2 regions of the Exiguobacterium sp. BMC-KP genome follow, and region 2 is predicted to be linked to the other one. Evidence: predicted binding sites of a transcription regulator. Region 2 holds the regulator's gene; the other holds the start of a gene.

Region 1 (3,702 bases), on a different contig from region 2:
CATAACGTGCCTTTAACCAATCCGGGAACGTATCAAACGACTCTTCTGGTGCATTGAAATAACGAATTTTCGTCATCTCATCATCAGACCATTGTACATATACTTGCGTAGCACCTACTTCGTAGGCGACACGCGTGATTTCACGGACAAGTGGCAAATTCTCGATTCCGGCTCGTACCTCGAGTTGTTGTCCTGGTTGTAAATTAATTCCTGTACGTACTGCTAAAGACGCGTACTGTTGTAATTCTGCTTGTGTCGGCATTATGTAATCCCCTTTCTTGTATCTTTATTTTCACGAAATAGTTGCAATTTTGCAAGAAATAAGGCGAAACTAGAAGGAGAATAGAAGGAGGCATCACCATGGAATTCACACCCGGAGATTTTAAATCGGCTTATACGTATTTTCATCGACAGGCACTCGACCTCGTCGGTGATGAAAAAGCACAACAAGAACTGTTAGTTCGAGCAGAAATCGGACTTGCCCACTTGACGCAAGATATTGCGTCTACAGAAAGCTCGGATATCGAACGCGAGGCAGAGCTCGTTCTCTATTTCCAATTAAAACAATTGCTTGAAATGCTTCGTGCTCTGTACCAGAAAAAATTCGAAATGCATACGGAGCAGGAACAATTGTTGTTGACGGCTGTTCTGTACTTCACGTCTCCTGTTGACGCCTTACCGGACGATAACGTCCTCGGGCTCTTCGATGACGCACAAATCGTCGAAACGATTTATGAAGAACTGGCTGCAGATGTCGATCGCTTTCAACATATGGAATAAACGAAAAAAGCAGCTGTCGCGACAGCTGCTTTTTGATTATGCATTTTGCTTCGAAGCAATATGAACAGGTGTCGTTGATTGACGTGATTCATCTACCTCTAGTTTTTCTTTGTTCAGCCACGTATAGATCATTCCCATGAAGACAGCTCCACCGATAATGTTACCAGCTAAAGCTGGCAACAGGTTATGCATCGCTCCGGCAAACGTAATCGTATCCGGATGTGGCACGATTAAAGCAATTGAGAACAATGCCATATTGGCGATGACGTGATCAAATCCGGATGCAAAGAATACTGCGACCAGTACCATCATCATCATAATCTGCGCTAATTCATTCTTCATGTTCTTTGGAATGAAAATCGCTAAACAAACCATCCAGTTACAGAAAATGGCTCGTGTAAAGATTTCCCACGTCGAATGGTGAATTTTTGTTTCCGATACAGCAAACAACCAATTGTTCATCCCAAGTTCTTGTATGATTCCTGTTTGAGAAAAGAGTAGCGCGAACGCTAGCCCTCCGAGTCCATTTCCGATTAGACAAATTAACCAAACCTTCATCGTATCCATCTTCGTCGTATAGCCTCGCATCGTTGCCGTTGTGAAATACATCGTATTCCCTGTAAACAGTTCTGCCCCACCATAAACGATTAAGACCAGTGCCACTCCGAATGTTAGTCCACCGACAAGTGTCGCAACAGGTGACTCCGCCATATATAGACCGTTAATTGCCTTTAAGGTAAAAATGATTGCAAACCCAATGAAAATACCTGCTAGCATAGCACGAACTAAGTACTCGAGAGGACGCACTTGTAACATCCGCGTCGACTTGACTGCTTTATTCCGTAATCCTTCTAATGCTTCTACCTCGTTCATCGTAGAAACCTCTCTTTCTTTTGTTCAACACTTCACAATGTCTGTTCATTTATTATCATACTTCCATCTTAAAAGATGTTCAAGCGTTGAATAGACCTGTTTTATTGTTTTCATAAAAGAACGAGATGTAAACGATATCATTGTGTCGAGATTGTGAAAAATGCCTTTTCTTGTTTTATACAACTAATTATTTCGAATCGAAAGTCCTGATACGAACTGTTCGAAAAAGGTTTGTCGTCTTGATACATCCAGGACATACCTATCGATAACGACACGGTTGAATCGACTCGAAGATGAAGTGGCCCGTTCGATATCAGTTGGCGTATAAGCATCAAATGCTTTCCGGTCTATTTTAAAATCAGCACGTGAATAGGGATCGGTGTAGTGAATTTCAAGATTAGTCAAGTCAGGAATCGTTGAGAATAATACGAGTGTATGATGCATGAGGACTTTTGATAAACGAGCGTTTAAAAAATCCTGATTCACTTGTAATGTACCAGTGTCCGTCCCAATCCACGCACGCCGCTCTTTTCCAGTGACGTCATAGGCAAGCCGTAACGATTCTCCTTCAACATCTACCTGTTCTAATTCCGATGAAAACGGGAGTTGTTCGGCTAACTGACGAATCGCTACCGTATTCATCATCGAAGCACCGACTTGTCTTGCTACGATATCACCATCATGCCAAATAGACGTTCGATTTTCTTCATCTGGTTGTTGAAAAATACGAATGCCTATCAGTATCCCTAAACAGATACATCCAATAATCAAGAACGTTTTTTTCATTTTCATCACCTTCCTAAAAAAACTTACCCTTTTTCATCTTTTTTCATAAGAAGGGTTGAAATTTTATGCATATGGGCGTACTCTTGCAGGCAGATACTCACAGAAGGAGGAGCATGAGGTCACTCATCATATTGCCATGACTACTACGACACACCCACAGAAAAAGAGAGTTGAAAAAATCAGTTTTTTAATCATTGGTACATTACTTTATTCCCTTTACATCAGTTTACTACTATCTCCAAATGATATCGGATCCGGTGGTATCATGGGGATTACGCTCGTTGTGCAAGAGCTCTTCCATACCCCAATCGGCTTAACACAGTTGCTCTTAAACATCCCACTCTTCATTTTAGGTTTCCGTTTTCTACGTAAGCGATTCATGTTCTTATCTGGCATTATCGTCATTGCTTCTTCTTTTTTAATCGACTGGATTCCAACTCAAATCGTTCCAGAATCTTTAAATGATCCGCTTGTCGCTTCCATCTTTGCTGGTCTAGTCTCCGGTCTTGCAATGGCATTGATTTTCTTCGGTGGCGCGTCTACCGGCGGGCTCGATATTCTTGGAAAGTTTTTCTTCGCTCGTTTTCATAACTGGCCACTTCCTCGTATATTTCTAATGCAAGATCTTGTCATCTACATTCTTGTCTGGTGGGTCTTCGATTTGAAACACGTTATGTACGCTCTCATCATGAGCTTTGTTCGCGCTAAAGCCCTTCAAACGGTCTATAGTTTTTATTCTGCTTCTAAGCAATGTATCATTATTTGTGAGAAAGCAGATGAAATCAACGAAGTCATTACAAAAGAGCTTGGTCGTGGTGTTACGATTTTGGATGCACGGGGTGGATACTCCAACCGAACGAAAAAAATGGTCTACGTTGTCGTTCAAAATAACGAAATCGTACGCTTGCAAGAGATCGTCGCTTCTGTTGAGCCAAATGCATTCGTTACGTTCTCGGAAATTCATACGGTTTTCGGAAACTACAAGGAACATTCCTATTCGTTTTAACATTAAGCGCAGCTAAGCTGCGCTTTTTCTTCTACAAAACAGCTTCTCGGATTGTACTAGCTTTCCTGCTTTTTTTATTCAAAATGCTGACTTTCTACTTTCCTATCCCTATTCAAAAAATAGACAGGCTTCACTTTTCTTGTAATAGTAGTTAAGCTAATGACATGTCTTTTTATTTAAAGGAATGATTGCATGCACTCACTATGGCGTCAGCGTATTCTGCTGATTCTTTTGATCAGTTTATTTGCTTCTATACC
Region 2 (3,702 bases):
TATGACTTTTGCCGCTTTTGCTTCCTCGGCTTCGAGGCGAGCGATTTCTTCTTGTTCCGCCTTCTTCTCCGTGTAGTACGAATAATCGCCGAGGTACTCTGTCACACCAGCCTCACTCATCTCGATAACGCGTGTCGCGATCCGGTCGATGAAGTAACGGTCGTGGGAGACGAATAGTAGCGTCCCTTCATAGTCGACGAGTGCATTTTCAAGAACCATCTTCGAATCAAGATCCAAGTGGTTCGTCGGCTCATCGAGGACGAGGACGTTCGTCTTGCGTAATTTCAGTTTTGCGAGCGCGAGACGTCCGCGTTCTCCACCTGATAACTCATGGACGATTTTGAAGACGTCGTCACCGCTAAACAAGAATTGTCCAAGGACAGAACGAACTTCTTGTTCGCGCATCAGTGGCCATTCGTTCCAAATCTCATCGATGACACGATTTCGGTCATTGAGTTCTGCTTGCTCTTGATCGTAATATCCGATCGAGACGCCGGTTCCGAAACGGAAATCACCGACGAGGGGACGTAAGCGACCGACGAGGACTTTTAAGAGCGTCGACTTCCCGATTCCGTTCGGACCAACGAGTGCGAGCGATTCGCCACGTTGCAAACGGAACGTGATATCTTTTGAGACAGCTTCTTCATAACCAATCGCCAGTTGATTGACTTGCAGGACGTCGTTACCGCTTTGTTTTTCAATCGGGAAGGAGAGGACCGTACTACGCTCATCCCCATCCGGTCGATCGAGCCGATCAACTTTCTCGAGTCGTTTTCGAACGCTTTGCGCACGTTTTGTCGTCGTCGCCCGGGCGATATTTCGTTGAATGAAGTCCTGCATCTTCGCGAGCTCTTCTTGTTGCTGTTCGAACTGTTTCATTTCTTGATCGTACAATGCCGCTTTTTGTTCCAAGTACTTCGTATAGTTCCCCGTGAACTTACGACAGACATTGCGGGAGAGCTCATAGACGACATTGACGACTTGGTCGAGGAAGTACCGGTCGTGCGAGACGATCAGGACGGCACCACGATAACCACCGAGATAACTTTCGAGCCAAGCAAGCGTATCGATATCGAGGTGATTGGTCGGCTCATCGAGAATGAGGAGTTCTGGTGCTTGCAAGAGCATCTTCGCTAAAGCGAGCCGTGTCCGTTGACCACCAGATAACGTCTGGATCCGGCGTGAGTAATCGTCGGGATAAAAGCGCATTCCGTGCAAGACAGAGCGAATATTCGCTTCGAACTGATAACCACCAGCTTCTGAGAAGTCGTGCTGTGCTTGATCGTACGTCTTCAAGAGACGATCGTAAGCGACAGGGTCGTTCAAGATATGTTCCATCCCCATTTCGATTTCCATCCGGCGTAGTGTCCGTTCTTGTTCTTGTAAATGTTCAAAGACGGTCAGCATCTCGTTCCAAATCGATTCATTCGATTCAAGACCACTGTCTTGCGCGAGATAACCGATTTTGACGTCCTTGCCCTTCATGATGTCGCCCGAGTCGTGACTCAGTTCGCCAGCGATGATTTTGAGCAAGGTCGATTTTCCGGCACCGTTTCGCCCGACAAGCGCAATTCGGTCGCGTTCTTGTACTTCTAGTTTGATATTTTCTAAAATCGGCTCGACGCCGAATGATTTCGAGAGTTGGTTGACTTGTAAGAGTATCATTTCCATCCATCCTTCCACCCTTTAGTCTATCACGAACAAAAGCACGAGGTCGTGCGGAATATATTATTTGTGACTCTATGTGAAGTGGTTTACAATCAAGAAGAGTAGAAAGCTTTTTGCAAAGATTTGGGTGCCACGATGGATGTGGCCGAAGGGGGAACTGCAGGATGAATGGACCAGACACAAAAATTCCACAAGCGACAGCAAAACGGTTGCCGCTATATTATCGCTTCATCCAAAGTTTATACAATTCAGGTAAGCTCCGCGTCTCTTCTGCTGAGTTAAGCGAGGCGGTGAAGGTTGATTCAGCAACGATTCGTCGCGATTTTTCCTACTTTGGGGCACTAGGGAAAAAGGGGTATGGATATAACGTTCAACATCTTTTAACGTTTTTCCGGAAAACCTTGAATCAAGATGAGGTGACGAATGTTGCCTTAATCGGGGTCGGTCATCTCGGAACAGCGTTTGCAAATTATAACTTTTTAAAGAATAATAGTACTCGGATAGTCGTTGCGTTTGATGCGGACGAAGAGAAGGTCGGAACAACGACGCATGACGTTCCAATCTATCATGTTTCGGACATGAAAGAACAAATCGAAGCGAATCAGGTCGATGTTGCCATCTTGACGGTTCCATCGCAGTTCGCACAGTCAGTAGCGGATGAGTTAGTCGAGTATGGTGTGACAGGTATTCTGAACTTTACGCCTGCACGGTTGAACGTGCCAGCGAGCGTCCGGGTCCATCACATCGATTTATCGATCGAGTTGCAGTCGTTAGTTTATTTCATGAAGCATTATTCGCAATCAGCTGAAGGAGTGAAATCATAATGGAAAACCTTATCCCGCTCACATTAGGTATCGGACCTGCGAGCATCGGATTAATCGCAGTCGTCGCGTTGATCATCTTCGGACCGAAGAAGTTACCAGAATTCGGACGTGCTGCTGGTCAGACATTGAAAGAGTTCAAGAATGCCACGAACGGTATCATGGACGACGATAAAAAGGACGAACCGAAAGAGAAGTGATTGAATCATGACGGTTGATCAAGAGCAAAGCATGACGTCGCACCTTGACGAACTCCGGAAACGGATCGTCTGGTCGCTTATCATCGTCGTCGTCCTGTTCGCTGTCGCATTTCCGCTCGTCCGACCGCTCGTTCGTTTTCTACAAGCGGACTTAAAAGAGCTCGGCATCGGTTTGAATGCCTTCAACGTCGCCGATCCTTTAATGTTGTATTTGAATCTAGCGTTCATCATCGCGTTGATTTTAGCGTCACCGTTCTGGATGTATCAACTCTGGGCATTCGTCCGACCAGGACTTTATGACAAGGAGCAAAAAGCGACACTGACGTATATTCCAGTCATCTTCTTTCTGTTTTTGGCTGGCGTAGCCTTCTCGTATTTCTGGTTGCTGCCCTTCTTGCTTGAAGTCTCAACGGATCTCGGGAAAGAGTTAGGGATCGAACAAGTCATCGGGGTTGAAAACTACTTCAGTTTCTTGATCCGGCTGACAATGCCATTCGGTCTTCTTTTCCAATTGCCGGTCGTGACAATGTTCCTGACACGTCTTGGTCTCGTGACGCCATATTTCATGCGAAAGAATCGGAAATATGCGTATTTTGCGCTGTTCGTCGTTGCAGCATTGATTGCACCGCCGGACGTGACGTCACACTTGATGATCTCGGTTCCATTGTTCGTTCTCTATGAGATCAGCATCTTGATTTCTGCGCGAACGTACAAAAAGGTCTTGATCCTCGAGCAACAGGCAGAGCTTGAACGACAGGCGGATTTGATGCGTGAACTGAATAAATGAATCGTGAATTCCTCCGACGATTTTGGGAGGAATTCTTTTTTATGAAAGCGTTATTTTTATATTGATAAAGCAGTTAGTGATGCGTATACTAAAGATAATTCATGGGGGCTTAGCTCAGCTGGGAGAGCGTTTGGCTGGCAGCCAAAAGGTCGTCGGTTCGATCCCGATAGTCTCCACCAAATTCGTACACTTTAAACTCTTGAGGATTCAAGAGTTTTTTTGTTGC

Evidence for each region. Region 2 encodes Rex, which represses fermentation and respiration genes when NADH is low (regulators of the CRP and FNR family bind a similar motif). Its sites were predicted from a motif close to TTGTGAAATATTTCACAA; they were not measured.
Region 1: the regulator Rex is predicted to act here: its motif matches at 1,674-1,691, upstream of ADM98_RS03415 (formate/nitrite transporter family protein).

The regions. Positions count from the first base shown of each region.
Region 1 covers NZ_LGIW01000013.1:112,532-116,233, forward strand. Annotated here, with positions in the region: gene ADM98_RS03405 (aminopeptidase) at 1-262, opposite strand, end outside; gene ADM98_RS03410 (YkvA family protein) at 361-780, shown strand; gene ADM98_RS03415 (formate/nitrite transporter family protein) at 817-1,653, opposite strand; gene ADM98_RS03420 (hypothetical protein) at 1,837-2,439, opposite strand; gene ADM98_RS03425 (YitT family protein) at 2,576-3,445, shown strand; gene ADM98_RS03430 (CHASE3 domain-containing protein) at 3,638-3,702, shown strand, end outside.
Region 2 covers NZ_LGIW01000015.1:2,152,803-2,156,504, reverse strand. Annotated here, with positions in the region: gene ADM98_RS16760 (ATP-binding cassette domain-containing protein) at 1-1,665, opposite strand, end outside; gene ADM98_RS16755 (redox-sensing transcriptional repressor Rex) at 1,833-2,492, shown strand; gene ADM98_RS16750 (twin-arginine translocase TatA/TatE family subunit) at 2,492-2,689, shown strand; gene tatC (twin-arginine translocase subunit TatC) at 2,697-3,476, shown strand; tRNA gene ADM98_RS16740 (tRNA-Ala) at 3,580-3,655, shown strand.